DNA from 3 places in the Sphingomonas lutea genome. Region 1 is predicted to be linked to each of the others. Evidence: predicted binding sites of a transcription regulator. Region 1 holds the regulator's gene; each other region holds the start of a gene.

Region 1 (10,575 bases):
GCTCACCACGGACCCGGATTACCGCATGGCCGTGACGCAACTGGAATTCGGGCGTGGCCAGCGCACCCTCTGAACCACGCGCTGTCCGCGGCCGCATCGACAAGGCAGGACGCCTTGTCGAAGCCGAGCCCGACCTGGAGGCGCTGCAGCGGGATGCGGGTTCCGCGCTCGGCAAGCGTCTCGCCGTGCCGCAAATCGCTGCGGTGGCGCAGCTGGCGCGAAAGCTGGGCATTGCCGTGTCACGCCATGCAAGCGCCGCGGCCGCAGACCATGATGTCGAACTCCGGATCCATGCGACCCCGGACGGGGACGATGTCCTGCTGTCGATCGATGGCTGGGAACGGCGCCCGGCCGCTGCCCCCAGGCTGGCCAATCTGCTCGGCGGCCCGCGCGAGGCCGAAGCGTCGCAGCCGCGTCACGAATGGGCGGCGGACGAGGAATTGCGCGTCATTTCACTCTCGCCCGAGCTGGCGGACTATCTCGGCGTCGACCCTGCCGATGCGGCCGGGCAGCCGCTGACGCGGGTCGTGCGCATGGATGAGGATGAAGACGGCGAAATGCCGTTGATTGCGTCGCTCGCCGCGCGGCGGCCGTTCACCGGGCAGCCTGCGCGCAGCCGCGCCGATGACAGTCGTACGGTGCTTCTCAGCGGCGACGTCGTCAGCGGTGCGGACGGCAATTTCGCTGGTTTTCAAGGCACCGCCGACCTTGGCGCAACCGCCGCGCCGGACGCGACCCAGGCCCGGACCGCCGCCTTCGACCATGCCCTTGACGAGGCCTTGCGCTCCCCACTCGACCGGATCATCGAAAGCGCCGAGCGCATTCTCGACCGCTCCGATGGACCGCTGCGGAGCGATTATGCCAGTTACGGCAGCGACATTGCCGCCGCGGCACGCCACCTCCTGTCCGTCGTTCAATCGATGAGCGACGACCCGACGCAGGGGCAGGTCATCGATCTTGCCGCGCTGGCCGCCGAGGCGGTGGTGATGGTGGAGCCCGCGGCGGAAGAGCGGAACATCACCATCGTACTCGAATCGGCGCGTTCGCTGCCCGCCAGCGGAGAGGAGCGGGCGGTGATCCAGATCCTCGTCAACCTGATGAACAATGCGGTGCGCCATTCGCCCGAGGGCGGGGAAGTCACGTTGACCTTCGTGCGGACCGAAGGCACCGCCTCATTGACGGTCACCGACCAGGGCGCGGGGATCGATGCCGCGGACCAGCAGCGCATCTTCGAACGCTTCGAACGCGCCGATCCGCGCGAAGGCGGCACCGGGCTCGGACTCGCGATTTCGCGGCGGCTAGCGCGGTCGATGGGCGGTGATGTGACGCTGGAAAGCGCGCCGGGCATTGGGGCGCGGTTCACGCTGACGCTCCCGGCAAGTTGACCGCTCCGGGGCCACCGTAGCGAGGGATATCCTACCGCTGCCCCACCGGCACATAATCCCGAGCCGCTTCGCCGACATAAAGCTGCCGCGGCCGCCCGATCTTCTGCTCGGGATCGGCGATCATTTCGTTCCACTGCGCGACCCAGCCCGTCGTCCGCGCGAGCGCGAACAATGAGGTGAACATCTCGGTCGGGAAACCGATCGCGTTCAGGATCACGCCCGAATAGAAATCGACATTCGGGTACAGCTTCTTCTCGATGAAATAGCTGTCGTTGAGCGCGATCTGCTCAAGCTCCTTGGCGACATCGAGCACCGGGTCGGATTTGCCGAGTTCCTTCAGCACCTCGTCAGCGGTCTTCTTCATGACCTTCGCGCGCGGGTCGAAATTCTTGTACACGCGGTGGCCGAAGCCCATCAGCCGGAAGGGATCGTCCTTGTCCTTGGCGCGGGCGATATATTCGGGGATGCGCTTGGGCTCGCCGATCTCTCGCAGCATGTTGAGCGCGGCCTCGTTGGCGCCGCCATGCGCCGGCCCCCACAGGCAGGCGATGCCGGCCGCGATGCAGGCGAACGGGTTCGCCCCCGACGAACCGGCCAGGCGAACGGTCGAGGTCGACGCATTCTGCTCATGGTCGGCATGGAGGATGAAGATGCGCCGCATCGCATTTTCGATGACCGGGTTCACTTCATAGGGCTCGGCCGGAACGCCGAAGGTCATGCGCAGGAAATTGCCCGTGTAGGTCAGGCTGTTGTCCGGATACATGAACGGCTGGCCGATCGAATATTTGTAAGCCATCGCCGCGATCGTCGGCATCTTGGCGATCAGCCGGTGCGACGCGATCATGCGCTGCTCGGGATCGGTGATGTCGGTGCTGTCGTGATAAAAGGCCGACAGCGCGCCGACGACGCCGCACATGATCGCCATCGGATGCGCATCGCGCCGGAACCCGCGGAAAAAGGTCGCGAGCTGCTCGTGCAGCATGGTGTGGCGGCTGATCGTGTAGGTGAACTTGTCGAGCTCGGCCTGCTTGGGCAGCTCGCCGTGCATCAGCAGGTACGCGACCTCCATGAAGGTCGACTTCTCGGCCAGCTGGTCGATCGGATAGCCGCGATGGAGCAGGATGCCTTTTTCACCGTCGATATAGGTGATCGCGCTCTGGCAAGCCGCGGTGCTGGTGAAGCCGGGGTCGTAGGTGAACACGTCCGCCTGGCCGTAGAGCTTGCGGATGTCGACCACGTCGGGGCCGACCGAGCCTTCGAGCACGGGCAGTTGGTAATCGGTCCCCGCGATTGCCAGTTTGGCACTCTGTTCGGTCATTCAGTCGGCTCCAACATTTGATCTTGTATGCGCGCCAGGCTCTCGCTCTTGCCGAGCAAGACCAGCACGTCAAAAATCCCCGGGGAGGTCGTTCGCCCGGTGAGCGCGGCGCGCAGCGGCTGGGCGAGCTTGCCCAATTTCACGCCTTGCGCCTCGGCTACCTTGCGGATCGCCTGCTCCGCCGCGTCATGCGTCCATTCGTTCAGCGATTCCAGTTCTTTGTGCGCTGCAGCAAGCAACGGACGCGCCTCGTCGGTCAATAGGGCATGCGCGGCGTCATCCACGTCGAGCGGCCGCTTGGCAAACAGGAAGCGGGCGCCCTCGGCAAGCTGGCCCAGGTCGTGCGCGCGCGCTTTCAATTCGGGCATCGCTCGAACCAGCAAATCGCGTTCCTCGCCCTGAAGGTTGAGCTTCGGCGCAACAAGGTCGGCCAGGCGGGCATCGTCGCTTTCGCGGATGTAATGGCCGTTCAAATTCTCCAGCTTCTTGAAGTCGAAACGCGAGGGCGACTTGCCGACATGGTCGAGGTCGAACCATGCGATCGCTTGTTCCCGGCTGATGATCTCGTCGTCACCATGTCCCCAGCCCAGCCTGAGCAGGTAGTTCGACACCGCCTCGGGCAGCAGGCCGAGCTCGTCGCGATAGGCATCGACGCCGAGCGCGCCGTGGCGCTTGCTCAGCTTGGCGCCGTCGGGCCCGTGGATCAGCGGGACATGGGCATAGACCGGCTCGGGCCATCCCATCGCGCGGATGATCGCCAGCTGGCGAAACGCATTGTTGAGGTGGTCGTCGCCGCGGATGATGTGGGTCACGCCCATGTCATGGTCGTCGACGACCACCGCCAGCATGTAGGTCGGCGTCCCGTCCGACCGGAGCAGGATGAAATCGTCCAGCTCGGCATTCTGGACGGTGACCTTCCCCTGGACGCGGTCGTCGATGCTTGTCTCGCCCTCGCGCGGCGCCTTGATACGGATGACCGCCGGCCCTTCGCCTTCCTTGTCGCTGTCGCGCCAGGGGCTATTGATCCGGAACGGCTTGCGGTCGCGCTGCGCGGCTTCGCGCTGCGCCGCCAGCTCCTCCTGCGTCATCCAGCAGCGATAGGCGTGGCCGCGTTCCAGCAGCTTGTGCGCCACTTCGGCATGGCGCGCCCAGAATTGCGACTGATAATATTCGTGCCCGTCCCAATCGAGGCCGAGCCAGCGCATCCCGTCGAGGATCGCGGCGATCGCCTCGTCGGTCGATCGCGCCTTGTCGGTATCCTCGATGCGCAGCAGGAACTTGCCGCCGTGATGGCGCGCGAACAGCCAGTTGAACAAGGCCGTGCGCGCGCCGCCGATGTGAAGAAAACCCGTCGGGGAAGGGGCAAATCGCGTGACGACGGAATGGCTTGCGCTCAAGCGCTAATTCCTTTGTATTCGGTTGTGCAATGCAATGGACGAGCGCCCCTAACATAGGGGAAGCGCCTCTTCCACAGCGTGCTCGGGGCTTTTGGAAGACGGGGATTTCCGATGTCGCGGAGGGGCTCGAGCGCCTCCTCGAGCGCGAGCGCGCGCAATTGCCGCCGTGGATCGCGGTCGGGCTCGGCACCGGCATCGCCGCCTGGTTCGCGATCGACAGCCGGATCGGCTGGGCGGCCTTCCTGTGCATCAGCGCCGCGCTGGCGCTTTCGGGCCTCGCGTTCGGCGGTGGCCGGGCAGGGCGGGCGCTCGCCTGGTTCGCCTTCGCTGCGGCCGTCGGCTTTGCTTTGATATGGGCGCGGTCCGAATGGGTCGCCGCGCCGCGCCGCGCCTCGATCGCCCCGTCGTCACCATGGTGTCGGGCACGGTCGAGCGGATCGACTATCTCGCCGCCAAGGGCACCGTCCGCCTGACCCTGCGCGCCGACGCCCCGCTGCCGCCCCGCGTCCGGGTGACGATCGACGAGGAGGATCAGCCGCCGGACCTTGCCCCCGGCGCGGCTATGACGACTCGCGCCCGCCTCGCGCCGCCGCCGGCGATGGCGCTCCCCGGCACCTACGATTTCGCCCGCGACGCCTGGTTTCGCGGGATCGGCGGGGTCGGCAAGGCGCTCGGCCCGGTCACGGTCACCCGCCCGGTTGACGCGACGGGCTTCGAGCAGGCGCGCAACGCCTTGCGGGGCCATATCGCCACCAGCCTTCCGGAGCGGCCCGCGGGGATTGCCATCGCCCTTGCCACCGGTGATCAGAATTCCGTCGACGCCGAGGACGCCGAGGCGATGCGGCGAAGCGGCCTCACGCATCTGCTGTCGGTCAGCGGCCTGCATATCGCCGCCGTCGTCGCGGTGGCGATGTGGCTTGCGCTCAAATTGCTGGCGCTGAGCGAGCGGTTGGCGTTGCGCTTCAACCTCGTGCTTGTCGCCGCGGGCGTCGGCGCCGCCGCCGGGGTCGGCTACACCCTCCTCACCGGCGCACAGGTGCCCACCGTGCGCAGCTGCATCGCCGCTTTGCTCGTGCTCGCCGGGATCGCGCTCGGGCGAGAGGCGATCAGCATCCGCCTGATCGCGGTCGGAGCGATCGTCGTCTTGCTGTTCCGGCCCGAAGCGCTGGCGGGCGCGAGCTTCCAGATGAGCTTCGCCGCAGTCACAGCGCTGGTCGCGCTTTACTCGAGCCGCTGGGGACGGCGAATGCTCGAGCGGCGCGACGAGGGATCATTCGCGCGCATCGGCCGCGCCCTGCTGGCAATGGTCCTGACCGGGCTCGCGGTCGAGGCCGCGCTCATCCCCATGGCGCTCTACCATTTCCACCGCGCCGGACTGTACGGCGTCGCCGCCAACATCGCCGCGATCCCGCTCACCACCTTCGTCATCATGCCGGCGGAGGCGGGCGCGCTGCTGCTCGACAGCATCGGGCTCGGCAAGCCCTTGTGGTGGGTGACCGACGTCGCGCTCGGTGCGCTACTCGGCCTTGCCCATTGGGTCGCGTCGGCGCGGGGCGCGGTCGCAATGCTGCCCTCAATGCCCGGCTGGGCGTTCGGAACGATCATCGCGGGCGGTTTGTGGCTGTGCCTGTGGACCAGCCGGATGCGCCTGCTCGGGCTCGTGCCCGCCCTCATCGGCGCGATCGGCGCGGCGACTGCGCCGACGCCCGACCTGTTGATTACCGGGGATGGCCGCCATCTCGCCGTGGTCCGCGCGGATGGCACGCCAATGCTGCTGCGCGAACGCTCGGGCGATTACATTCGCAGCGTGCTCGCCGAATCGGCCGCGTTCGATGGCGATCCGCTCCCGCTTGGTGACCTCCCCGGCAGCGACTGCTCGCGCGATGCCTGCGTGGCCGAGTTGGGCGACGCGGGGCGGCGCTGGCGCTTGCTCGCCATCCGATCGTCGCAACGGATCGATTGGGCCGCGCTGACCCGCGCCTGCGCCGCGGCCGACATCGCGGTTGCCGATCGCCGCCTGCCGCGCGGCTGCACCCCGCGCTGGCTCAAGCTCGATCGTGCAGCGCTGGCGCAAAGCGGCGGCGTTGCGATCTTCCTCGACGATCCCCCGCGCCTCGACACGGTGGCGGACCGCGTCGGCGATCATCCGTGGGGAATCGGGCGTTAGCGGCTATTCTGGCACCGCCTCCCATGCCGCAAGCTCGCTTCCCGACGGATCGATGAAGTGGAAGCGGCGGCCGCCGGGAAACGCGAAGATCGGCTTGGCGATGATCCCGCCGGCCTTGGTCACGGCGTCGAATGCGGCGTCGAGATCGTCGACGCGGACCACCGGCAAGGGCGCGGACAGCGCATCCTCGGGCTGGCCATTCAACCCGACGTCGACATCGCCGGTCGTCGTCGACGCATAATCGGGCCCGTAATCGGCGAACGTCCAGCCGAATGCCCGCGCATAAAAGGCGCGCGTCAGCTCATGCGCGGTGGCGCTGGGCAGCTCGACATAATCGATGCGTGGGGCCGGCACCTCAATAGCGCCGGATCAGTCCCGCCAGCCGCCCCTGGATCGTCACGCGGCTCTCGTCGTAGCGCTGCGGTTCGTAGCGCGCGTTGGCGGGGTCGAGGCGGACCATGCGGCCTTCGCGGCGGAAGGTCTTGAGCGTGGCTTCCTCATTGTCGATCAGCGCCACGACGATTTCGCCGTCGCGCGCGGCATCGGCCTTGCGGATCAGCGCGAAGTCGCCGTCAAGGATCCCCTCGTCGACCATCGAATCGCCGGACACTTCGAGCGCATAATGTTCGCCCGGTCCAAGCAAAGCCGCGGGGACGGCAAAACCCTCGGTACCCTGCAACGCCTCGATCGGCGTACCGGCGGCGATCCGCCCGTGCATCGGGATTTCGATCGTGTCGTTGGCCGCCGCCGGCGCGCTGAGGCGCAATTGCGCGACGTTCGACGGTTGCGTCTCCGGCAGCTTGACCACTTCGAGCGCGCGCGCCCGGTTGGGCAGGCGGCGGATGAACCCGCGTTCCTCGAGCGCCGAGATCAAGCGGTGAACGCCCGACTTCGACTTGAGGTCGAGCGCTTCGCGCATCTCGTCGAAGCTTGGCGAAATCCCGCCCGCCTTGAGGCGCGCATCGATGAACAGCAGCAATTCGCGTTGCTTGGCGGTGAGCATCATCGACCCCTGTCAAGAACAGACGGGGAACGTGTAGGCAACGAAAAGGTTCGCGTCAAGCCGAGCGTCAGAAGCCGCTGGCCGTCATCCTTTGCTTGGCCGCGGCGATCGCCGATTCGTTGCGCTTGATCTTCACGTCGGCGCGAATGGCGTTGATCAGCTGCGCCGCATAATCCTCGCCGATCGCCTGCTGCAGCTCGGTCTGCATCCGGGCGATCAGCGCCGGTTGCAGGAGGGCATTGCCCGGCACGATCTTGTTGACCTTGACCACGAAGAAGCCGCCGTTCCGCGGGTCTGCGACCATCCGGCTCTTGCCCTGCGGCAGCGTGAACAGCATCCGCATCGCGGGCGGGATCACGGCATTGGCATTGGCGATCTCGATCCGCCGCGCAGCCATCGGCCGAACCGCCGGAAGCGCGACGCCTGCTTCGCGCACCGCCCGGGCGAGCGGCATGCCGCGCGCTGCCTTGGCCGCGATCGCCGATGCGGCGGCGCGGGCGCGGATCAGCGCCTGGCTCTCGATCCAGTCGTTGCGGACCTGGTCACGGATGCTGGCCAGCGGCGCCGGGGCGGCGGGCACGACCTGCGCCGGGGACATCAGCGCATAGCCCTGGTTCTCGCCGAGCGGGATGATTTCGGGCGGGTCGTTGGGCGCGATCTTGAAGGCTTCCGTGATCGCCTTGGCAAGGTCGGCGGGGGCGCGATAGGCGGGGTCCACGCGCGAACGGCCGTTGGGCATGATCAGCGGCGTCGTCGTCGTCTCCAGCCGCGCCGCCGCGGCGGCTTCGGCGAAATTGGCGCCGTCATCGATTGCCGTCTGCACCTTGTCGACCATCTCTTCGAGCGCCGTGCCCCGCTTTTCGCGGGCCAGCCGTTCGGCAATCTCACCACGCGCCTGAGCGAGGGACCGCCCGCCTTCGCGCTTGATCGATTCGACCTTCACCACGACCCAACCAAAATCGGACCGGGTCGGGCCGACCACGGCCCCTTGCGCCGCTGAAAACACCGCCTGCGCAGCCCGTGCTCCGGCGACGGACGAATAGGCTTCGCGTGTCTGGTCGGGCAGTCTGGTGACGGCGGCGTTGCTGCCGGCCGGCGCGGCCGCTGCCGCCAGCGTGCCGCCCTGGCGCGCGCGGGCGGCAATCGCTGCGGCGGTCTGCTGGTCGGGAACGACCACCTGGCTCAAGGAGCGCGTGTCCTTCGCTCCATAGATCGCCTGATTGGCGTTATAGAAAGCCGCAATCTCCTGATCGCTTGGCTGGACATTGGCGACCTGCTCGGCGCCGATCCGCGCGATTCGGATGACCCGCTGTTCGGGCACCGTGTAGCGACCGCGGTTGCTGGCATAATATCGCTGCAGGTCGGCGTCGCTCGGGTTCAGGCCGCTCCTGAACAGTTCGATCGGAATGCTTGCCGCCTCGCCTTCGCGCGCCTCCAGCATCATGTTCGCATAAGGCGTCGCCAGCCCCACGGGCACGCGCGGGTTGGCGACGACGGGCGCCAGCACCAGCCGCTGCAACAGGCTGCTGGCAAGCAGGCGCCGAAGCTGGGCGTCGGTCATGCGCTGCTGTTGCAAGAAGGCCTGGTACGCCTGGTCGCTGAACTGGCCGTTGAGCCCGCGCGTCCCCGGCAGCTGCGCGATTTCGGCATCGATCAGCCGCTTCGACAAGCGAAAGCCGTTGGCATTGGCGAAGGCAACCAGTGCGCGTTCGTCGATCAGCGCGGACAGGATGGGATCGAATTCGTTGGCGATCGTCCCGTAGTCCGCGCCCGGATTCTGCTCGCGCACCTGCGCCAGGCGGCGCTGCATCGCGTCGGACATGTCGGCATCGGTGACTCGCTCGTCCCCCACCGTGGCCAGGGCCGAGCCGTTCCCGCCGAAGCTGAGCGTGCCGCTGCCGAAATTCTGCGCGTCGGCGATGGCAAAGCCGATGATGATGGCCAGCAGGACCAGGGCCATGACGATGGTGCCGACCTTGGATTTGGAAGAGCGGCGGAAAAAAGAAAGCATCGGTGTCCGGGGATGTTGTCGGGGCGGGAAGGGGCTGTTTAGGGACGCGGCACGACCGCATCAAGGCGCGCGGCTTCCGATCTCCATCAAGCCCCGCTAGGGGCGGCGCAAACAGGGGATTTGCATGGCAAATAAGAAACTGGTCGCCGGCAATTGGAAGATGCACGGCCTCTCCGCCGACCTGCCGGAAATTGCGGCCATCGCCGCCGCTGCCTCTTCCTACGGCAATGTGGATGTGGCGCTATGCCTGCCCGCAACCCTTATCGAACGTGCGGTCCGCGCGGTCCCGGGCTTCGCGATCGGCGGGCAGGACGTGCATTCGGCCGAAAAGGGCGCGCACACCGGCTGCACCTCGGCGCAGATGCTGCGCGATGCCGGCGCTGCACTCACCATCGTCGGCCATTCCGAACGCCGCGAAGCGCAGCATGAAAGCGATGCTGAGGTGAAGGCCAAGGCCGAAGCCGGCCTGGCCGCTGGCCTCGGCGTAATCCTGTGCATCGGCGAAAGCCTCGACGTGCGCGAATCCGGCCGCGCGGTCGAAGTCGTCGATGCCCAGCTCGCCGCGTCGCTCCCCGCGGAAACGCGCGACAATCTGGCGGTCGCCTACGAACCGATCTGGGCGATCGGCACCGGCAAGGTGCCGTCGGTCGGGGACATCGGCGAAATGCACGCGGCGCTTCGTGAGCGGCTCGTCGCCGCCTATGGCGAAGCGGGACGGGGGGTTCGCATCCTTTACGGCGGGTCGGTCAAGGCATCGAACGCCGCCGAAATCTTCGCCGTTCCCGATGTCGACGGCGCGCTCGTCGGCGGCGCCAGTCTCAAGGCCGCCGACTTCCTGCCCATCGTTGCCGCCGCCGCCGTCGATTGATCGTCGTGCGGTTGAAGGCGCGCGCTGCATCGCCTAGATCGCTGCAATCCCCGCATTAGAAAGCCCGCCATGTTCGCCTTCCTGCTGATTGTTCAGACGATTATCGCCGCCTCGCTGGTGGGCGTCATCCTGATGCAGCGTTCCGAAGGCGGCGGTCTTGGGGTCGGCGGCAGCTCGTCGGGCTTCATGACCGCACGCGGCGCGGCGGACTTTCTGACGCGCTCGACGGCGATCCTCGGGGGCGCGTTCATCATCCTGTCGATCATCATGGCGGCAATCGCCGGGGCCACTGGCGGACCGGTCGAGGTCGACACGTCGCTCGCCAACAGCGTCGCCCCCGTGCAGCAAGAGCGGCCCGCGCAGGCCATTCCGCAGCCCGGCGCGCAGCCGCAGCAAAATGAGGCGGCGCCCGCCGTCCCGCTGGCG
Region 2 (10,575 bases), 320 kb from region 1:
AAGTGCGCGTCAGCCTCGAAGCGTTGCCCGACCTGCCCAAGCCGGACATCGACGGCCTGACGCTCGAGCGTTTGACGATCGCCGCCGACGAAGCGCAAGTCGATGAGCAGCTCAAGCAGATCGCCAGCGCCACCAAGCGCTGGACCGACGCTCCCAAGAAGCATGTCGCGGCGACCGGCGACCAGGTCATTGTCGATTTCGTCGGCCGCGTCGGCGACACCGAATTCGAGGGCGGCACCGGCACCGACATGCCGATCGAGCTTGGCTCGGGCGCGCTCATCCCGGGTTTCGAGGATCAGCTGGTCGGCGCCAAGGCGGGCGACAAGCGCGAGGTCAAGGTGACCTTCCCCGACGATTATCCGGCCGAGAATTTGAAGGGCAAGGCGGCCGTCTTCGACGTCACCGTCAAGGCCGTGAAGACCGCTGGCGAAAATGCCATCAACGATGAGCTGGCGACCTCGCTCGGCCTCAAGGATCTCGACCAGCTGCGCGGCCTTATTCGCGACCAGCAGGGGCAGGAGCTGAACGCGCTGACCCGGACGCACATGAAGCGCCAGCTGCTCGACCAGCTTGCCAACCGTCATGATTTCGACGTGCCGCAATCGATGGTCGATGCCGAATATCAGAACATCCTGAACCAGCTGCGCCACGAAGCCAGCCATGAGGCCGATCCCAAGGCCGCGCTGGCGGAAATCGAGAGCGAAGCGAGCGAATATCGCAAGATCGCCGAGCGCCGCGTGCGCCTCGGCCTGCTGCTGTCGGAAATCGGCGCCGCGAATAACGTCCAGGTCAGTGAGCAGGAAATGAACCGCCTGATCGGCCAGGCCGCGTCGCAATATCAGGGCAAGGAGCGGCAGCGCTTCCTCGACTATATCCAGCGCGAGCCGATGGCCGCGGCCCAGCTTCGCGCGCCGCTCTACGAGGACAAGGTCGTCGACTTCCTCTTCTCGAAGGCCGACGTGACGGAGCGCGCCGCGACCCGCGCCGAGGTCGAAGCCGACCTCGAGAGCGAGGAAGGCCATGTCCACGGCCCCGGCTGCGGCCACGACCATGCCGCCAAGCCCGCCAAGGGCAAGAAGGCCAACACCAAGGCGGACACCAAGCCTGCCCCGAGCAAAGCCGGGGGGCCCAAGCCCGCCAAGCCCGTGAAGGACGGCGCGGGCGCGAAGGCTCCCGAAGCCAAGGCCAAGCCTGCGGCGAAGGCCGACGCCAAGCCCGCCAAGGCTGAAGCGAAGCCTGCTGGCAAGGCCGAAGCCAAGCCTGCTGCCAAGGCCGCTCCCGCCAAGAAGGCACCCGCCAAGAAGAAGTAATCGTCACCCCGGGCTTGACCCGGGGTCCACCTTTTTCCACCCCTGCAAGGACAAGGTGGATCCCGGACGAAACCCGGGATGACGGGGGTCGCGCAGTCATGCAGCAACAACAAGCACGCATTGCCGTCGTCCTGCCCTGCTACAATGAGGAAGCGGCGATCGCGCTGACCGTCGCGGGCTTCCGCGACGCGCTGCCGTCCGCAATCATCTACGTCTACGACAACAACAGCCGAGACCGCACGCGCGAGGTCGCGGCCGCGGCCGGCGCGGTCGTCCGCGTCGAGCGCCAGCAGGGCAAGGGCCATGTCGTCCGCCGCATGTTCGCCGATATCGAGGCCGACGTGTACATCATGGCCGACGGCGATCTGACCTACGATCCCAAGGCCGCGCCGGCGATGGTCGAGCAACTCCTGGCCGAGGAGCTCGACATGGTCGTCGGCACCCGCCGCCATGAGGAGAAGGACGCCTATCGCGGCGGCCACGTCCTCGGCAACAAGGTCTTCACCGGCCTTCTCTCCGGCCTGTTCGGGCGCAGCTTCAGCGATATCTTTTCGGGCTACCGCGTCTTCTCGCGCCGCTTCGTCAAAAGCTTCCCCGTCCTCTCCTCGGGCTTCGAGATCGAGACCGAGATGAGCGTCCACGCGCTCGAGCTGCGCATGCCCGTGGGCGAGGTCGAAACCGCTTATGCCGCGCGGCCCGAGGGGTCGGAAAGCAAGCTCTCCACCTTCCGCGATGGCTGGCGCATCCTCAAGACCATCGCCACCCTCTACCGGATCGAGCGGCCCGTGCTGTTCTTCGGCAGCGTCGGCGCGCTCCTGCTCGTCGCCGCGATCATCCTCTCGGTTCCACTGGTGATCACCTATCTCGACACCGGCCTGGTGCCGCGCTTCCCCACCGCCATCCTCGCCACCGGCCTTGTCATCATCGCCGTGCTCTGTTTCTTCGCCGGCCTGATCCTCGACACCGTCACGCGCGGCCGGCGGGAGATGCGGCGGCTCGCCTATCTGTCCATCCCCGGCCCCCGCGACGAGCGCGGCGCCCACAATCCGCCCCTGCATTTGCAGGGGAGGGGGACCAGCTGAAAGCTGGTGGAGGGGCCCCTTCGTCGCGGCTTCGCCGCTTGAACCTTCCCGCAATCCGCCCGATGTAGTGCGGACCACATTCAAGGATCCGCTTCACGTGCCAGACCATCAGGACATCGTTTCGCAGCTCGTCCCATCGTTATCGAGCAGTCCAACCGGGGCGAGCGCAGCTTCGACATTTATTCGCGCCTGCTGCGTGAACGGATCGTCTTCATCACCGGCCCGATTGAGGATCACATGTCCTCGCTGATCACCGCCCAATTGCTCTTCCTCGAGTCCGAAAACCCGAAGAAGGACATCTTTATGTACATCAATTCGCCCGGCGGCGTGGTCACCGCCGGCCTCGCGATCCATGATACGATGCAATACATCCGGCCCAAGATCAGCACCGTGTGCATCGGCCAGGCCGCGTCGATGGGCAGCTTCCTCTTGGCGGCGGGCGAACCCGGGATGCGCGTTGCGCTGACCAACAGCCGCATCATGATCCACCAGCCCTCGGGCGGCGCCCAGGGCATGGCCGCCGACATCGAGATCCAGGCCCGCGAAATCCTCCGCATGCGCCAGCGCCTCAACGAGCTCTACGCGAAGTACACCGGCCAACCGCTTGAGGCGATCGAGAAAGCCATGGACCGCGACAAATTCCTCGAAGCCGACGAGGCGAAGGCGTTCGGGATTATCGACGAGGTGTTCGATACCCGGCCGGATGCTGGGGATGATGCGGGGACTGGGGCGGGGGAAGTGACGCCGGCTTGAGCGCCCGAGCATAAGGGAGCGTTTGCGCCAGCAAACGGGAGCTTATGTCGAAGAGAGCGCGAATGCCGGCCAGCGGGTCGGCATAGCCGAACCCGACTGACGTCACGGATTTACTCCGTGACGGCTCTTTTCACCATTGGTCGAAGAGCCGTCGCACGCCCGACCGGGCGGGGCGGCTCGCCTCAAGCGAGCCGAACCCGGCCGACGCGGTCATGCGATCCGCTCGCGTGACCCAGTCCATTCGCCCCGAAGGTCGCTAAGCTAAACATCTCGTTAGGCAGGGCGCCAGGGCGCCTCACGCTCGTGTCTCGTCGGGTGGCTGCTTACCTCTATCCGAACGAGCTCCCAATTGAACTTTGTCAGGTCAGCTACCAAGTGCCGGGTAGTGCAGGGCGCGCTCCGCCGCCACGTCACCAAGATGGAGCGCAAGGAGCTCGATACCGTCATTGCCGCGCGTAAACAGGCCGATCTGGACGCCCAAAACGCCTATAATGCGGAGCTAGAAGCGCTTCTCGAAAAAGGAAAAGCCGCGCGAATCCCGCGCATTGCGTTCATTTGACCCGCTTATCGTCACACCAAAAGCGCCGCACTCCATGACAATGATGACTTTAGCGATGCGCGGGAATGAGGCGTCCGGCCGCGACCAGCCTCACAGCAGACGCGCGATCCATTTCGGCAGCGGGCGGATATGCCCCTCCGGCGTGCGGCACAGGCCGAAGCTGAGCTTGGTTCCCGCGGGGCAGGCCGCGGCCGATGGGACGGGCGGGGGCGGGGTGAGCACGCATGTCCCGCCGCCGAAATTCTCGGCGCATTTGGCGAGCACCTTGCGCGCTTGGCGCTCGTTCAGCCCATACGATTCGCGCAGCTCGCGCATCGACTGGGCGTTGCTGCTGGCGGAATATTGCGCGCGGTCGGCGGCGGTGCTGCGCGTGGCGTTGATCGCGATGACCCGGCCCGCGCCGCACGCCTTGCGGATCGGCGCGACCAGCTCGGGCGCGGTGACTTCGGCGATCGATCCCATGAACACCACCTCCTCGCCGACGCGGGCATAGCCGGGCGTCTCGCCCGTGCCGAAGGCGAGATAGCCCGCGCGGTCGACGAACAATTGCTCGCCGAGCGGGAACTGGACCAGCGCATCGCCCTGGTCGGGTGCGCGGAAGCAGCCGTCGCGAAGCACCACCTTGGCCTGGCTGTTGATCGCATTGACCAAGCCGACCGGGCGGTCCGACCGTGGGAAGATGCGCACCAGCGGCGCGATCGACGGGGGCAGGGGCCGGTTGAGGTCGCGCGCCGATTGCGTGACTCGGAACTCCAGCTTGACTGCGTCGGGAATGGTCACGCCCTTCCTGGCGACGAGCGCGCGGAATTCGGCTTCGGGCACGTTGATCTCGATATCGGCGCGGTTGGACTTGCTGCCGTAGCCGCCGCCGGCGATCACGCGGTCGTCGCGAAAGGTGGTCATCATGAAGTCGAGCGCACGTTCGAGCTCGGCCCTCGAATAGCGCACCTCGGTCGCGAAGAAGCGCGGGTGCTTGGTATATTTGGCCAGCGTCCTTTTGCCGTCGCGGAGGAAGCGGAACACGACGTGGGGGTCGCCGTCATTCTCGAAATAGAGGTCGACGAAGTTGCCTTTCTCCGCGACCCGCAGCTTGCGCGCGAGCGCCCGCACGTCGCCGCCGACCTTGTTCTGGAATTCGCCCGCGCGGCGGAATTGTTCCTGGTCTGCAATCTGCGCGGCCGTCGGCGGCTTCGGCTCGCCCGCGACGGCCGGGGCGAAGTGCGCGGGCGGGGCGTCGAGGATCGTCGCATGGCCGCCCGAGCCGATCGTCGCGCCGCGCGGCGCCAAGGATCCCGCGGGCGCAGCCGCTTCGCTGCGCCCGCACGCCGCGGTAAGCATCAGCAGAGCGAAAATGGTCATATGTTTGAGCATCTTGGGCAGGATGCTTGCCGCGCCGTTAGCGGCCGATGAATGCTTATCGCCGAACGACCATGCGGCGTGCCCGGTTCAGCTCCGCCCACCTCGGCGCCAGCTTCAGCGCCGCGTCGTATTTGGCTTGCGCCGCGTCACGCTTGCCCTGCGCGGCAAGTGCGTCGCCCCAGTATTTCAGCGGGTCGGCCCAGTTGGGCGACAGCTCGGCGGCGCGCGCGAAGCGCTGCTCAGCGCTGGCCCAGCGGCGATGCTGACTAAGCAGGCGGCCCCAATCGACATAAGCGGCGGGCAGGCGCGGGCCCTGCCGCACCGCTTCCGCAAACCAGCGCTGCGCCGCCGCTGCCTCGCCCATCGCTCGCGCAGCCATCCCGCGCGCGCGGACGCAATTGTAACAGTCGCGCGGCATCCTGCCGGCGAGCGCCGCCGCTTCATCCGCGCGCTTGAGCATGACCAGCGCCTCAACCTGCACCGGCCAAGCATATACCGGCGCCGAATTACGATGATACGCGCGCTTCGCCTCACGCGCCGCAGTGGCGGACTGAAGGGTTGCCAGCGCTTGCGTCAGCGCCGGCGAGGGGCCGCGCAGCATCTCGCCCGATAGCTTGTACTCCGCCGCCACGGCCGCTCCTTCTTCTGGCTGCTCGCCGCTTTTCGGCAGAGCACGGATGGCGAGCGCCGGCCCCGGGTCGCGCCGCAGCAGCGCGAGCGATGCGCGAAGTTCGTCGACATATTGGCTGTAGCTGCCGGGGGCGCGGACAACGCAGGCGATGCCTTCTTCGAGGCGGGCAGCGTTGCGCATGATCTCGCCGGTGCTGGTCAAGCTGCTGCAGCGGTTGGCTGCGGCAATCCGCGGATCATATTGGTTGGTCGCCTTGCTGCTCAATTCCGCTTCGAACGCATCGAATGCCTCCTGGTCGCGCCCCATCAGGCGGAGCGCTATGGCGAGGTTGCCGCGGGCCGGGGTCATCTCAGGGTCGATCGCCAGCGCATTGTGTGCCGCGCGCGCCGCATCGGCGAAGAAGCCCATTTCGCGGCGGTCATAGGCCAACCCGCTAAACGCCCATTTGCGTTCAACCTCGGACGGGTCGGCGGTCAGCGCGGTCAGCAAGGCATAGCGCTCGGCTTCGCGCTCGGGGACTCGACCGACATACACCGCGTGGCGATAGGGCTGGGTACGCTTGAAGATCAGCTCGGCGCCCTGCGCGATCAGCGCATCAAGATCGCCTTGCGAGCTGACGAAGCGCTGCCCCGAAGCGGTGCCGACGCGCGCCGTGAGCGCGAGGCCGCCGCCCAGGTCGATGACCTCTCCCGAAATCCGCGTCTCCTTGCCCAGCCAGCCGCGCAGCACCTTCCACACCTGGTCGGTGGTCGCGCCGGTGTTGGGAATGTCGATCTTGAGTTCGTCCTCCCAATTGTTGGCGTAGGTCGATGCTGCACGGACCGATTCGGTTCCCTCCTGCATCTCGGCCAGCTTATCGAGCACCTGGGTCGCAACGACCTCGCCGGTCAAACCGCGCGCAGCGAGCGCGGGCGGGACGCGGAAGCTCTGCACCACCAAGGCATCGGAGCGCGAGGCGCGGATGACCACCGCGGCAATAACGCCGACGATCGCCAGCGCAGCGATGGCGAGGATTGCCCAAAGTGCCGCGCGCACACCTTCGCCGACGCGGCGCAGCTTGAGTTCGCCGCACTGGGCATGGGCAAGCTCGGCCTGACGATCGATCAGCTTGGCATGTTTCTCGAGGACGCTGCGCGCGGCGTCGGGAAGCGGCTTGCCCGAAGACGCGACGGCCATCGCGATTTCGACTGGATCGGACGTGCTCGGGAGTTCATCGCGCAGCGGGGTGGTGCGCGCCTTGGCGCGGCTTGCGGTCTTCGTCGCCATCGGTGCGCCCCCTACGCGGACCATGCGGCCCGGTCGTGAAACTAACAGGCCGGCGCGAAAAGCCAATGGCAGCGAGACTCACTTATGTTCTGCTATTGTTCTGCACGAACAAATCAGATACGACCGCATAATCACGGGCGGTGCTCGGCCGCCGATTGACGGGAGATTGAGGTCATGGCAGCGCAGTTGAAAGTCATCGGCAGCACATTGGAAAATTCAGGCATGGACCGGCAGAAGGCGCTCGAAGCGGCGCTCGCCCAGATTGATCGCGCGTTCGGCAAGGGTTCGGCCATGAAGCTGGGCAGCCGCGAGCAGATCGAGATCGAGACGGTGTCGACCGGCAGCCTCGGGCTGGACATCGCGCTTGGCGTCGGCGGCCTGCCGCGCGGCCGGGTGGTTGAAATCTACGGGCCGGAAAGCTCGGGCAAGACGACACTCGCGCTCCACTGCATTGCCGAAGCGCAAAAGGTCGGGGGCACCGCGGCCTTCGTCGATGCCGAACATGCGCTCGACCCGATTTATGCGCGTAAGCTGGGCGTCAACATCGACGAGCTGATCGTGTCGCAGCCCGATACGGGCGAGCAGGCGCTCGAGATCGTCGATACGCTCGTCCGTTCGAACGCGGTCGACGTGCTGGTGATCGATTCGGTCGCCGCGCTCGTGCCCCGCGCCGAGATCGAGGGCGAGATGGGCGACCAGTTGCCCGGCCTCCAGGCGCGCCTGATGAGCCAGGCGCTGCGCAAGCTCACCGGTTCGATCAGCCGTTCGCGCTGCACCGTCATCTTCATCAACCAGGTGCGGATGAAGATTGGCGTGATGTACGGCAATCCCGAAACCACGACCGGCGGCAATGCGCTCAAATTCTACGCCAGCGTGCGCCTCGACATTCGCCGCACCGGTCAGATCAAGGATCGCGACGATATTGTCGGCAACACGACCCGCGTGAAGGTCGTCAAGAACAAGGTCGCGCCGCCGTTCAAGCAGGTCGAATTCGACATCATGTACGGCCAGGGCATCTCCAAGGTGGGCGAAATCCTCGACCTTGGCGTCAAGGCCGGCGTCGTCGAGAAATCGGGCGCCTGGTTCAGCTATGATTCGATCCGAATCGGCCAGGGCCGCGAGAATGCAAAAATCTATCTGACCGAAAATCCCGACATCGCGCGGCGCATCGAAAACGCCATCCGCGGCAACAAGGAAGAAGTCGGCGAGGCGCTGATGGTCGGCGGACCGGACGACACGGACGCCTAAGGTCTCCCCGGCCGGGCGCGCTCGCGACTTACGGCGCGTCCGGCCCCCCTTCAGCTTAGCCCCTTAACCAAGCTGCTCTTCAGCCGAGATCGTCGGGAAGGCAGGGCGGATCCTCGATCCGTTTGCCGGTGTCGATGCGAATGGGCGCGAACAAGGCTCGTGGCTCGGTGAAGAGGATGAGGACGAACGTCAGCGCGGCGCACAGCGCGGTGCCGACGATGAACGGGGTCGCGGTGCCGTCGAACGCCTGGCCGATGACGAAACCGATGATCGCCGCGCCGATCGTCCCGACCACGCCCTGGACCGACGCCGCGGTGCCCGCGATCGGCGCCATATGCTCCATCGCCAGCGTGCCGAGGTTGGACGAGGTCAGCGCGAAGCAGCACATCGCTAGCGCCTGGAGGATGATGAAGCTGGTCAGCGTCTCATGCCCCGACAATGCAATCGCGGCGTGGATGGCGGTGACCACGACAAACGCCGCTGCGGCGCCATGGCCGACGCGGCGAAGGCCGAAGCGCCCGACGATCCGGCTGTTGGTCCAGGATGCGAGCGCCATCGGCGCCGCGATCCCGCCGAACACCAGCCCGATCAGTTCCGGCCGGCCGAAGGCATCGAACACGATCTGCTGAATAGAGGAGATGTAGGCAACCAGGCTGGCGAAGGTCACCGTTAGCGCCAGCGTATAACCGCGCGACTGCGGCTCGCGCAGCGTCTCCCACGCCGCCCCCGCCATCTCGCCAATCTTGAGCGAGCGGCGGAATTCGGGGTGCAACGTCTCGGGCATGCGCAGCCACGCCCAGGCCAGCATGATCAGCCCATAGCCCGCAAGCACGATGAAGATCGCGCGCCACGGGGCGAACAGCAGGATCGCCTGCCCGATGCTCGGCGCCAGGACGGGCACGACCATGAACACCATGAACACCAGGCTCATGACCCGCGCCATCTCTTCGGATTCGAACAGGTCGCGGACCATGGCCACGACCAGCACCCGGGTCACCGCCGCCGACGCGCCCATCGCAACGCGGCTTGCAATGAGCAACGCGAAGCTGCCCGCGATCCCGCACAGCAAGGCGAAGATGGTGTAGAGCGCGACCCCCGCGGCCAGCACCGGCCTGCGCCCGAAGCGGTCGGCCAGCGGACCCCAGATAAGCTGGGTCGACCCGAAGCCGATCATGTAGGCGATCACCACCAGCTGCCGCCGATTCTCATCCGCTACGCCGAGCGAGCGGCCAATATCGGGCAGCGCTGGGATCATCGCATCGATGGCAAAGGCGTTCAGCGCCATCAGCCCGGCGAGCATCGCAGTCATCTCGCGCCGTCCCGGCGGGCGTTTTGCCCCCGGTTGCTGGGTTGTCGGAAAGGTCATGGACGGCCGCTGCTGGCGCAGGGGCGCGGGACATGCAAGGAGGAATGGATGAAGCCGCCCGATTGGTCCGGCGCCAGCGGCGACGCATGGGCGCAGCACTGGCGGTCCACCGACCGCGCGCTTGCGCCCGTCGGCGCCGCGCTCGACGCGGCGATCGCCGCGGCCGCGCCGCCCGGTGCCTTTCGCGCCTTCGATGTCGGCTGCGGCCCCGGCACGACCGCGCTCGCACTGGCCGAGCGGCGCGGCGACGCGCACGTCATCGGTTGCGACGTGTCCGCGCCGCTTATCGCCATCGCCCGGGCGCGCGCGGAGGATATCGCCAATGCGGAATTCCTGGTTGGCGACGCGGAAGCGGTCGTGGCCGCGCATGCGCCATTCGACCTGATCTTTTCCCGCCACGGCGTGATGTTCTTCGGCGACCCGGCCCGGGCTTTTCGAGGGTTGCGCGGAGCAGCGGCGCCGGGCGCGCATCTCGTCCTCTCCTGCTTCCGGGCATGGGACGCCAATCCCTGGGCGTCGCTGCTGGAAGCGGCCGCCGCAGGCGCCCCAGCCACGCCGCCCGAATCCGGGCCGGGCGCGTTCGCCTTTGCCGACGCGGAAGAGGTCGGCGACATGTTGGCGCAAGCCGGGTGGGCGGCCGCGGAAGCAACCGCGCTGGATTTCGACTATGTCGCGGGGGCCGGGGAGGATGCGGTCGAGCAGGCCGTTACCTTCCTCACCACCATCGGCCCCGCATCGCGCATCATCGCCGAGCTGAATGGAGACGCCCGCGCGGCGGCAGTCGCGCGCTTGCGCGACGCGCTGCGCGCACGCCTTGGCGATTATCGGGTCGTGTTTGCGGGCGCGGCCTGGATCTGGACGGCGCAGGCCGCATGAGCGCCGCCCGCCCGACGATCCGCCTGATCGGCCTGCCGACCGACAGCCACAGCTCGTTCCTGCGCGGCAGCGCGGCGGGGCCGCCGCTGATCCGCGCCGCGCTCCGTTCCGACCACGCCAACATG
Region 3 (10,575 bases), 600 kb from region 1:
GCGCGCGACGACCGTACGCCCGCCTCAACGCGGCTGGTAACGGCGGCGGCCAACCGCTCGACGGTGGCGGTCTCACGCAGATCATCGACGCATTGCGGCAAGCCCTGCCGCAGCCTGATCAGCCCTTTCTGGAAGCGTCGCTCGGCCCAGATGTGGACGCGATTGTGCAGCGGCACGATCAGCACCGCGGCCATCGCCGCGCCGATGATGCCCGCGCCAACCCCGATGCTGTCGGCGAAATAGCGTTCGCCGACGATCTCAACCACTTTCTCGCTTGCCGCGAACAAAGCGACGAAGCCGAGCGTCAACACACCGATCGCCGCCGACCGTCCGATTACGGCATCGGCATCGTACAAGCGGAAGCGCAGCACCGACACCAGCAGCCCGCCGACCATGCTGGCAATCGCAAGCACGAACAATGTTGTAGCGATGATCGGCAGCCATGCCTGGCGCCAGGGCGTCGCACTCGCCGGCGAGCTGTAAAACGTCAGTGTGGCGATCGCGCACATCAGGATGAGTACCCCGATCGCAAAGCCGAAAAAGGCCCAGCGCATTTGCTGCTTCTCGCTGCCCGCGCGAATACTGCGGTAACGCCGCGCCATCACTGCAGCAACCAGCACGAACTGCAGTGCAAATATCAGGTTGGTGACTGTTTGACCGAACGGGTTTGGACCGGTGATCGGGAGTGAAGCGACGCAGAACAGAGCCACACCGACGGCGAAGCGGGATGGGAAGCGGCCATCGGGAAAGATCAGCATCGTCGCGATCATTCCCGTCCAGCCGAGAAGGTTGATGCTGTCGCTAAGCACCATCAATCCGGCGACATCCCACAGGTCCCCACGGTGGGTCATCGCGATGCACAAGAAGGCCGCACCAAGCAAAGCGGCAACGGGCGCTCGCCGAATGGGATAGAGAAAGATCGCTGCGACGACGAACAGCGCGGCCACCGCGACGTTGGTCAGGATCGCGACCCAGGTGACGGTCTCATGGCTGACGCCGGTTCCGGCCAGTTTTTCCGCGACATGCGCCTGGCGCCTGGTGAGCACGACCTCGCGACTGGCCTCGTTTGCGCCGCGCAAGGTTAGGCGGACCGTTTCCCCTTCGCTTTTCGTCAGCAAGGGCCGAATTGACACATCCGCATATAGGCCGCGCGGCACCTCGCGCCCATCGATTGCCAGCACTTCGTCGCCGAACCGGACACCCGAACGGCGCGCCTCATCACTGTGCACGGCGGAAATCTGCAAGAAGCCGTCGTTCGAGTGCATGTCGATGCCAAGCGGCGAGAACACCGGCCGCATGCTCTTGCCATATTGGGAGTATGCGCCGAACCCGATCGCCGCGATCGCAATCGCCAGCGCCAGCCACCAGAAGCCGGTGTACGCCGCCAGCACCCGCCCGCGCAGCGGCGGGATCGCGCGCCACTCGCGCGTGGGCCCTGCTTCCTCCCCCGCGGCCGCAACATCGCCCATCGCTTACTCCCCCGGCGGGCAGCTTAGCCAGTCGGGAGAATAAGCCAATGCCGCCCGCTGCCTAACGCCCGCCAAGCTCCGCGACGATGTTCGGTGCCGGGTAGATTTTCTCCAGCGCCTCCTGGATTGCATCGGCCGACACTACGACGGTCCGGTTCTGCGTCCCGTCATACCCATAATTGCCGGCGATGCTGTGGATGTTGCCGTCGAACGCCGCACCGATCACCGCGCCGTTGCGGTCGATCACCGGCGATCCGCTGTTGCCGCCGATGATGTCGTTGGTGGTGACGAAGTCGTACACCGTATTGGGATCGATCTTCGCCTTGGCGGCGATGAACCCGCGCGGCAGTGCGAAGGGTTCGGCGCCGGTGGCGCGGTCGAATGTCCCGCCCATCAATGTCACCGGCGGCACCGCGCGTCCGCGCTCGGTCCATCCGGCGACCTTGCCGTAACTGATGCGCAGCGTGAACGTCGCATCGGGATAGATGGTGTCACCGTAGGCCGCGAAGCGCGCGTCGGCGAGCTTGGCTTGCGCCGCGGTGACCGGACCCTGGTAGCGCTCGTCGAAGTCTTCGGTCAGCTCACGATAACGCGGGTCGAGCTTGCGCGCATAGACGATCAGTGGGTCCTTGGACGCCTCGATCGCCGCCTGCCCGCCGTTCCACAAGGCGCGGCGATAAGCGGGGTCGGCCAGGCGCGTTCCGGTCACTAGCCGCCGTGCCAGCCCCTCGGGCGATTCCTTGCCCAGCAGCAGGCGCGTGTCGGGGTCGTCCGCGCCCAGATATTCGCGTGCCTTGCTCAGGCTCCACTCGAGATACAATTGCTCGAGCCAAGGCACGATCGGCTTCGAATCGAGCAATTGCTTTTCGAGCAGCGGAAGAGCGCTGTCGCTATATCCGGGCAACCGCTCCCCATTGGGCTTGGCGCGCTCGGCGGCGGCGCGCACCAGGGTCGCGGCGTAACTGTAGAGGTCGCTGGTCGGCTGGATGAAGCGGTAGGGCACGTAGATTGTGCGATACGCCGCCGTCGCGGTGGAAATGTCGCTCCACGGATTGCCGATGGCAGCATTGTTCGCGCTTTTCGCGCGCAAGTCGCGCTCGGCCTCGGCAAGCCGACCCATGAACGCCGGATCGTTGAACGCGCGCTGGCGGCCGAGATAAACCTTGAGCGCATTCTCGACGCTATCCAGTTCGTCCTTCCCCTCGCGGTAGCGCGCCGGGCTTTGCTTCATTGCGCTGATCAGCCGGCCACGCAGCTCCGAATAGAGCGTGACGTTCATCGGCGCGCTGATCTCGCGTGAGAAGGCCAGCTGGTCCTGGGTCAGCAGCCGCTGCGTCGACCCCGGATTGCCGACGACGAAGGTCGCCTCGCCCACGACCGGCGCCCGCGGCGCCCACGCCAAATGCTGCGGCGTGTTCACCGGCTGCCCGTTTTCATAAGCGCGCAGGAACGCGGCATCGAGCGAGTAGCGCGGGAAGTTGAAATTGTCGGGGTCGCCGCCGAACTGCGGCGCCGCCGCCTCCGGCGCCCACACCACCCGCACGTCGCTATATTTGCGATAGGTGTAGAGCTTGTACTGACCGCCGCCGTACAGCGTCACCACCTGGCAGCGCGTCGTCTTGGTGTCCGGGCAGCCCGCGCTTTCCAGCGCCGCCGAAGCTGCGCTACGCGCCTTGACCGCCGCGGCGCCGGTCGCGTTCCCGGTGGCGTGCTTGATCTCGGCGGTGACGTCGCGGATCTGGGTCACCACTTCGGCCTGCTGGCCCGGGCACAGCTTTTCAGCCGCCCGCGTCGCCGCGTTGAAGCCGTTCTTGAGATAGTCGGTCTTGGCGCTCGACAGGTCCTGCAGGCACGACGAAATGCAATGGTGGTTGGTCAGGATCAGCCCGCTGGGCGAGACGAAGCTGGCCGAGCAGCCGCCGGTCAGCCTGACCGCCGCCGCGCGCACCTTGTCGAGCCAGGCCTGGTCGGGCGCCCAGCCGTAGTCGGCGCGCATCTTGGCGGCGGGGAAAGCATCGAAGGTCCACATCCCCTCGTCCGCGCGAACGGCCGATATCGGGATGGATACGGCCGCCAGGAAAGCGGCCACGCGGGCAACAGGACGCATACCAACACACTCCACGCAACAAGTCACAACAACGGTGCGGCAACCTGCACGAAATCGGCCGCCGCGCAAGCGCGGATGGTTGCGCGGCAAGCGCGTCGCACCCACATCGCGGCGCGAGCGTTGACCCGACGCGACACCTCACGCTAAGCTAGAACATAAACGGAACAATGCTGACTCATATTTCTGTGCGAGGTGCGCGCGAGCACAACCTCAAGGGCGTCGACGTCGATATCCCGCGTGAAAGCCTGACGGTGATCACCGGGCTTAGCGGCTCGGGCAAGTCGAGCCTTGCCTTCGACACCATCTATGCCGAGGGGCAGCGCCGCTACGTCGAAAGCCTGAGCGCCTATGCGCGCCAGTTTCTCGAGATGATGCAGAAGCCCGATGTCGAGCATATCGACGGCCTCTCGCCCGCCATTTCGATCGAGCAGAAGACCACCAGCCGCAACCCGCGCTCGACCGTCGCCACGGTCACCGAGATCTACGATTACATGCGCTTGCTGTGGGCGCGCGTCGGCGTGCCCTATTCGCCCGCGACCGGCCTACCGATCGAGGCGCAGCAGGTCAGCCAGATGGTCGACCGCGTCATGGCCCTGCCCGAAGGCAGCCGCCACTACCTCCTCGCCCCCGTCGTCCGCGGCCGCAAGGGCGAGTATCGCAAGGAGCTCGCCGAATGGCAGAAAGCGGGCTTCACCCGCGTCCGCATCGACGGCGTCTTCTACGAGATCGACGAAGCACCCGCGCTCGACAAGAAGTACAAGCATGACATCGAAGTCGTGGTCGACCGCATCGTCGTCCGCGAAGGCATCGAGCCGCGGCTGGCGGATTCGTTCGAGACTGCGCTCAAGCTGGCGGAAGGCTTGGCGTATCTGGACCCGGCAGATCCGCCCAGCGACGCCATCCTCGTTCGTCCTGAGCGGAGCGAAGCGCAGTCGAAGGGCGCTGGCACGGACGCCCTTCGACTTCGCTCAGGACGAACGGAGGCTGCCGAAAAGTCGGGCATGAAGCTCGACTACGCCCCCGCCAACCGCATCGTCTTCTCCGAAAAGTTCGCCTGCCCCGTCTCCGGCTTCACCATCGCCGAGATCGAACCCCGCCTCTTCTCCTTCAACGCCCCGCAGGGCGCCTGCCCCGCCTGCGACGGCCTCGGCGAAAAGCTCATCTTCGACGAGGATCTCGTCGTCCCCAACCATGCGCTGAGCATCGCCAAGGGCGCGGTCGTGCCGTGGGCCAAGTCCAACCCGCCCAGCCCTTATTACATGCAGGTGCTCGCCAGCCTCGCGCGCGCCTATGGCTTCGACCTCCACGTGCCGTGGGCCGATTTGCCCGAGGAGGCGCGCCGCGTGATCCTCCACGGCACCGGCGGCAAGGCGGTCACCCTGCGCTTCATCGACGGCAAGCGCAGCTATGAGGTCAAGAAGGCGTTCGAAGGCGTCATCGGCAACCTCAACCGCCGCATGCTCCAGACCGAATCCGCGTGGATGCGCGAGGAGCTGTCGCGCTACCAGTCGAGCCGCCCGTGCGAGACGTGCCACGGCGCCCGCCTCCGCCCCGAGCCGCTCGCGGTCAAAATCGCGGGCGAGGACATCAGCCTCTCCAGCCGCCGCAGCGTCGCCGACGCGCTCGCCTGGTTCACTGCGCTCCACACCAAGCTCACGCCGACGCAGAACGAAATCGCGCACGTCATCCTGAAGGAGATCAACGAGCGCCTCGGCTTCCTCCACAATGTCGGGCTCGACTACCTCCACCTCGACCGCACCAGCGGCACCTTGAGCGGCGGCGAGAGCCAGCGCATCCGCCTCGCCTCGCAGATCGGCAGCGGCCTCTCGGGCGTCCTTTACGTCCTCGACGAACCCTCGATCGGCCTCCACCAGAAGGACAACGACCGCCTGCTCGAAACGCTCAAGCGGTTGAAGAGCCTCGGCAACACCGTCCTCGTGGTCGAGCATGACGAGGACGCGATCCGCCACGCCGACCATGTCATCGACATGGGCCCCGGCGCGGGCGTCCACGGCGGCACCGTCGTCTGTCAGGGCACGCTCGACGAATTGCTCGCGTGCGACACCAGCATCACCGCCGATTACCTCAGCGGCCGCCGCGAAATCCCGCTGCGCGAAACCCGCCGCAAGGGCACCGGCAAGTTCCTCACCGTCACCGGCGCGACCGCCAACAACCTGCGCAACGTCACCGCCAAATTCCCGCTCGGCACCTTCACCTGCGTCACTGGGGTCAGCGGCAGCGGCAAGTCATCGCTGACCATCGACACGCTCTACGCCGGCACCGCGCGCGCGCTCAACGGCGCGCGCATCCCGTGCGGCCCGTGCGAGGGCATCAAGGGGCTCGAACAGCTCGACAAGGTGATCGACATCGACCAGTCGCCGATCGGCCGCACCCCGCGCTCCAACCCCGCGACCTACACCGGCGCCTTCACCCAGATCCGCGACTGGTTCGCTCAGCTGCCCGAGGCCAAGGCGCGCGGCTACAAGCCCGGCCGCTTCAGCTTCAACGTCAAGGGCGGCCGCTGCGAGGCGTGCCAGGGCGACGGCCTGCTCAAGATCGAGATGCACTTCCTGCCCGACGTCTACGTCACCTGCGACGTGTGCCACGGCCAGCGCTACAACCGCGAGACGCTCGAGGTGAAGTTCAAGGGCCACTCGATCGCCGACGTGCTCGACATGAACGTCGAGGAGGCGGCGGATCTGTTCAAGGCGGTCCCCGGCATCCGCGACAAGATGCGCATGCTGCAGGAAGTCGGCCTCGGCTACATCAAGGTCGGCCAGCAAGCGACCACGCTCAGCGGCGGCGAAGCCCAACGCGTGAAGCTCTCGAAGGAGCTGTCACGTCGCGCCACCGGCAAGACCCTCTACATCCTCGACGAACCCACCACGGGCCTCCATTTCGAGGACGTCCGCAAGCTGCTGGAGGTGCTCCACCGCCTGGTCGAAACCGGCAACACCGTGGTCGTGATCGAACACAACCTCGACGTCATCAAGACGGCGGACCATGTGATCGATCTGGGCCCGGGCGGCGGCGTGAATGGCGGCGAGATCGTGGTGACGGGCACGCCGGAGGAAGTGGCGGCGGAGGCTAAGAGCTTCACCGGGCAGTATCTGGCGCCGCTGCTGGCGCGAGCGAGCCTCAAGCCGAAGGTGGTGGCGACGAAGCCCCGCAAGCCCGCCCGTTCGTCCCGAGCGAAGTCGAGGGATTTGATTGACGAAGAGCCGAATTTGATTGGGGCGAATTAGGCCTATTTCGCAGCTTTCTTAGCGGCTCGAACAGCGTCGCACATCAATCCCTGCAGTTCGCCGTGGGCCTCTGCAGTTGTGAGTAGACCGGCCTGCTCGGCTGACGTGAAGTCGCCACTCGCGTGTAGTGTCGCTAGTTGGACCAAGAGCGGGGCCCCGGCATAACCATCTCGGATCGCCTTTTTTCGGGCCGGAGAACCCTGCCTACACACAATGTATGTGAGCAGAGACCTCACCACCTCGTGACGGTCGCCATCCGATTGGTATTTGGCTGCGAGTGCCAAAAGTTCGCCTGACACTTTCGTCATTCGCCTCGCAATTAATGCAGCCCAAGCCCATTGAAAATCTAGCATCTGCTCCGCAGCATCGACGAATGCCTTATCGATTTTGGGACGATGTTTTTCGTCGGCTACGAACCGGTTGAGGTACAGGGCATACTCCTTGGCCTTGTCCGGACTCCTCGCCCATCGGCTGAGTACGTAATCGAGGGCAGCAGGATCTGAAGCGCGACGAAAAAATGCGAGGCAGAACGCTTCCGCCCGATCACGTTCGTCTCCCTTAAATTCTTCCAATCGATCGAAAATCTCGTGAGTAGCTGCCAGTTCCACTTCCTCCTGATCCGGCACCGTCTCTACGGTTTCGATGTAACTTTCAGACCCATAATCTCCTTCTACTTCGACCTCCTCGTAGTCTGTAAGCAACTCCTCGGCCTCTGCCTTCGCTCTAGCAAACGCCTTGTCCAGTTCCGTCTCGTCACGAAGAAGCCGTTTTGGTAACGTAATAAATGACTTGCTTTCATTTAAGGCAAGGTCGTATTCCCGCAACCTTTTGACAAACCTAGGGAAAAGATCCTTCAGTTGGTCTTGTGTTTCGAAGAGGATATAGTAATCGTCAACATATCTATAGTAGGCGAGTCCGCTATCCCCTACGAATTCATCGACACCAATAAGGTAAGCGTTTCCAAGAACGTCCGATCCAAATGAACCTTGAACCAATCCGCGGGAGCTTCGGTCTATTGTCAGTCCGCCTAGAAATCTCTCCGTAAATTTCACCATTTCTGAAGAGAAACCTTGGTGTTCAAGCTGATTAACCAACTCATGCTGATTAACGGTAGTGAAATATTGCGCAACGTCACACTTCAAAACTAGGGTGTATTTGCCAGAAGTCGCCTCGATCTCGAAAGCTTCGCGGAGAGCAGTCCACTGCCCAGAAGCCAGTAGAAAGCCCTCACCTTTCTTCTTCGCTGGTTTGTAACTGTATACGTGATCCCTATCTATCCCCTTTTCAGCAATCGGCTGAGCCTCTTGCCCAATGAAGTGATATACGATCCGATCCTCAGGAAGAAGGACGGTTCCCGGGCGGAAGTAGTTTGGGCCGATTATTGGCGCCTGCCTCGTGGAGACGCGAGTTCCTTTTGGAACTTCCATTTCGATAGGCGACTTTGGGCCGTAAGCACTTTTGGATAGCTTCTCAGCTACCAAATCTTTCAACTTGTCTGCGCAATGTACGTAGATGGCGTCGAGTTGCGGTAACACAAAGAAGTCATTGAACTGGTCCTGTCGGACACGCCCAACATCAACCTCTTTCTTGAGACGCTTAATAAGTGGGCCATCCAGACCAAACGTAGCCATTCCCAGGCCTCTTAGTAATTCGCGTCGATCCGGCGAAGTGACGCTGCCGTAATCGGTTGCCGGAGTCTAGGTGTTAAACGGAGCGGCCAGTACCAAACGCTCCTCCACCCGCCGCAGCTCAGCGGGCGTATCACCGGCGACAACCTCAACATACCCAATCCCCGCCCGCCGCAGGGCTTCCTTCTTGACCGCGTCGCGCGCGGCGATGGTGTGGGCGCCTTTGTAGTGGCCGCCGCCCTGATATTCGATCCTGTGGAGCGCCTTAGGGCTTGAGCAGCTTGTCGTAGCTGTCGGTCCCGTCGAGCGCATGCTGCGTGCGCTCATAAAGACCCCACATTTCCTTGCCCTTCGCGTGGAAACGGACGGCGCCGGCTCTGACCAGCAGTTGGCGCAATGCGTCATCCTCAAAGCCGCCGACATGGTGCTTGATCACGTCAAAGCTGCGCAGCGCCCAGGTTTCGTTCGACAGCAATTTGCGGATTAAGGTTTCGGCCCGGAACTGCAGCCGGAATTCCTCGCGCATGCGCTGCCGCGCGAGCAGGTAGGCCCCGCCCGACGTCAGCAGCGCCGTCACCGCGGCGGTTGCGATCGTCTGCCACATGATCTGTTACGAGAGCGGCCCGGCCACGGCGGCCGCCGTCTAAGCCGGGCCAGCAAACCTTAGAACGGACCCTTTGGGTGGTTCTGCTCCCACTCCTTCGCCTCTTTCTCAAGGTCTGCGGGTTCGGCCTTGGTGGGCTCGGGCGTATTTTGCATCGTGCCAAAGTCGGGGTCGTCGACCAGCTTTTCCATTGCCTTATCGGTTTCTGTGTGACCCGTGTCGGGTGCTTTATCGTCGGCCATCGTCATTCTCCTTCACGAATTCGATTGGAACGCGGGTACAGTCGGAATTGATCTGGTCGACCGCCTCAGAAGGCCTTCTTGTCTTCGGCGTCCTTCCAGTCCTTCGGCAGACCGTCATAGGGCTCGGCCGGAGGCTTATCGGGGTAATCCCCGGGCTCCTTGAATTTGGGCACGCCCTTTTCCGCACCTCGTCGCCGGGAATCTCCGGGTGTTGACCCTCCTCCGGGTGGATGGCTTCTTTCCAGCCGCCACCCGGCACTTCCTTGGGCTTGGGGTCCTTCCACGGTGGATAGGTCGGTTCCGGTGGGAAGTCCTTCGGTCCGGGTTCGAACGGCTCGTCCTCGTCCTTGGGTTTCATGGCTTTCTCCCCTGTGCATTGCGCACATTCTGTGGGTCCGTCCGGAAACGGTGCGGGCTTACACCCATGGTTTGAGGGTTATTTTCCGCCTTTGGTCTTGTCGCCGGAGGCGGGACCGGTCGGCTTTTCGCCGGCGGTCTTCAACTGGTCGATCATTCCGCCTTTGCCGTACATGTCCTTGATGCCCTTCAGGCCTTTCCCGACGTCTTTTCCGATGTTGTCATTGCTCATGGTCTGCTCCTTCCATCGCGGTCGTGACGTTCGACCCGACTCGTGCCCCGAGCTCCAGCTTATTAAAGCTGCATCAACTTTTTCAGTTATGCAAAAAGTTTACCAACTTGGCTTGGCCGCCATCGGACGTGCGACCGCTACTCGCATCGATTTCGCTGTCCTACAGCACCCCATCCGTGCCTTACCCTGCCGGATGCCGGTCCTGAGCCATGTCGAAGGGCGCCTCTCGCCGCTAACAAAAGGTCACACCGCGCCGCGCGCACACGGAGGCGCTGGCCTCATCGCGCACGCGCTCGAACGTGAACTTTGTGACTTTTCGGGTCTGGGCCCGCGGCTACCCGCCGATCGCCGCGATCTTGGTATTTGCCGGGGTCTTCTTGCGCCGGCCCATCGACCAATTGGCCTGCAGCCGCACCTGCGGGTTGGGGACGCACCAGATCTCGCCGCCGTCGTCCATGCCGACCATCCACAACAGGTCGTAATCCTGGCCGTAATCGATCACCGCGATGGCGACGCCGGTGCCGCGGTCGGTGACGTGCAGGGGGATCGGCGGGGCGAGCTGGGTGAAGGCCATGCCCCCCTAACCCGCCCGTCGCGCCGCGCGTTCCGCGTTGCGGCCTTAAGGTCAGGTGCGGCGCCGGCGCGGGCACGCCCGCTCGCCAACGCAAAGTTAATCGCGGCGCTTGTGCGC

The links. The regulator LexA, encoded in region 1, represses DNA repair genes until DNA is damaged. The targets are predictions, from matches to a motif close to GTTCCNCNCTTGTTCT.
Region 2: a site for LexA is predicted at 7,047-7,062, ahead of recA (recombinase RecA). Genes of this name have one in related genera too.
Region 3: a site for LexA is predicted at 3,727-3,742, ahead of uvrA (excinuclease ABC subunit UvrA). Genes of this name have one in related genera too.

What each region holds. Positions count from the first base shown of each region.
Region 1 covers NZ_CP060718.1:1,680,241-1,690,815, reverse strand. Annotated here, with positions in the region: gene H9L13_RS08710 (DUF2336 domain-containing protein) at 1-73, shown strand, start outside; gene H9L13_RS08705 (sensor histidine kinase) at 54-1,385, shown strand; gene H9L13_RS08700 (citrate synthase) at 1,417-2,703, opposite strand; gene gltX (glutamate--tRNA ligase) at 2,700-4,100, opposite strand; gene H9L13_RS12765 (hypothetical protein) at 4,130-4,573, shown strand; gene H9L13_RS08690 (ComEC/Rec2 family competence protein) at 4,468-6,267, shown strand; gene H9L13_RS08685 (VOC family protein) at 6,271-6,621, opposite strand; gene lexA (transcriptional repressor LexA) at 6,623-7,270, opposite strand; gene H9L13_RS08675 (peptidylprolyl isomerase) at 7,338-9,281, opposite strand; gene tpiA (triose-phosphate isomerase) at 9,406-10,149, shown strand; gene secG (preprotein translocase subunit SecG) at 10,219-10,575, shown strand, end outside.
Region 2 covers NZ_CP060718.1:1,359,316-1,369,890, forward strand. Annotated here, with positions in the region: gene tig (trigger factor) at 1-1,310, shown strand, start outside; gene H9L13_RS07050 (glycosyltransferase family 2 protein) at 1,409-2,392, shown strand; gene H9L13_RS07055 (ATP-dependent Clp protease proteolytic subunit) at 2,471-3,145, shown strand; gene H9L13_RS07060 (hypothetical protein) at 3,531-3,704, shown strand; gene H9L13_RS07065 (hypothetical protein) at 3,795-5,063, opposite strand; gene H9L13_RS07070 (tetratricopeptide repeat protein) at 5,119-6,960, opposite strand; gene recA (recombinase RecA) at 7,135-8,208, shown strand; gene H9L13_RS07080 (multidrug effflux MFS transporter) at 8,288-9,517, opposite strand; gene H9L13_RS07085 (class I SAM-dependent methyltransferase) at 9,623-10,450, shown strand; gene H9L13_RS07090 (agmatinase family protein) at 10,447-10,575, shown strand, end outside.
Region 3 covers NZ_CP060718.1:1,077,789-1,088,363, reverse strand. Annotated here, with positions in the region: gene H9L13_RS05570 (S41 family peptidase) at 1-1,469, opposite strand, end outside; gene H9L13_RS05565 (S46 family peptidase) at 1,531-3,576, opposite strand; gene uvrA (excinuclease ABC subunit UvrA) at 3,744-6,821, shown strand; gene H9L13_RS05555 (RNA-directed DNA polymerase) at 6,824-8,452, opposite strand; gene H9L13_RS12605 (hypothetical protein) at 8,715-9,053, opposite strand; gene H9L13_RS05545 (hypothetical protein) at 9,113-9,295, opposite strand; gene H9L13_RS05540 (hypothetical protein) at 9,732-9,884, opposite strand; gene H9L13_RS05535 (hypothetical protein) at 10,219-10,458, opposite strand.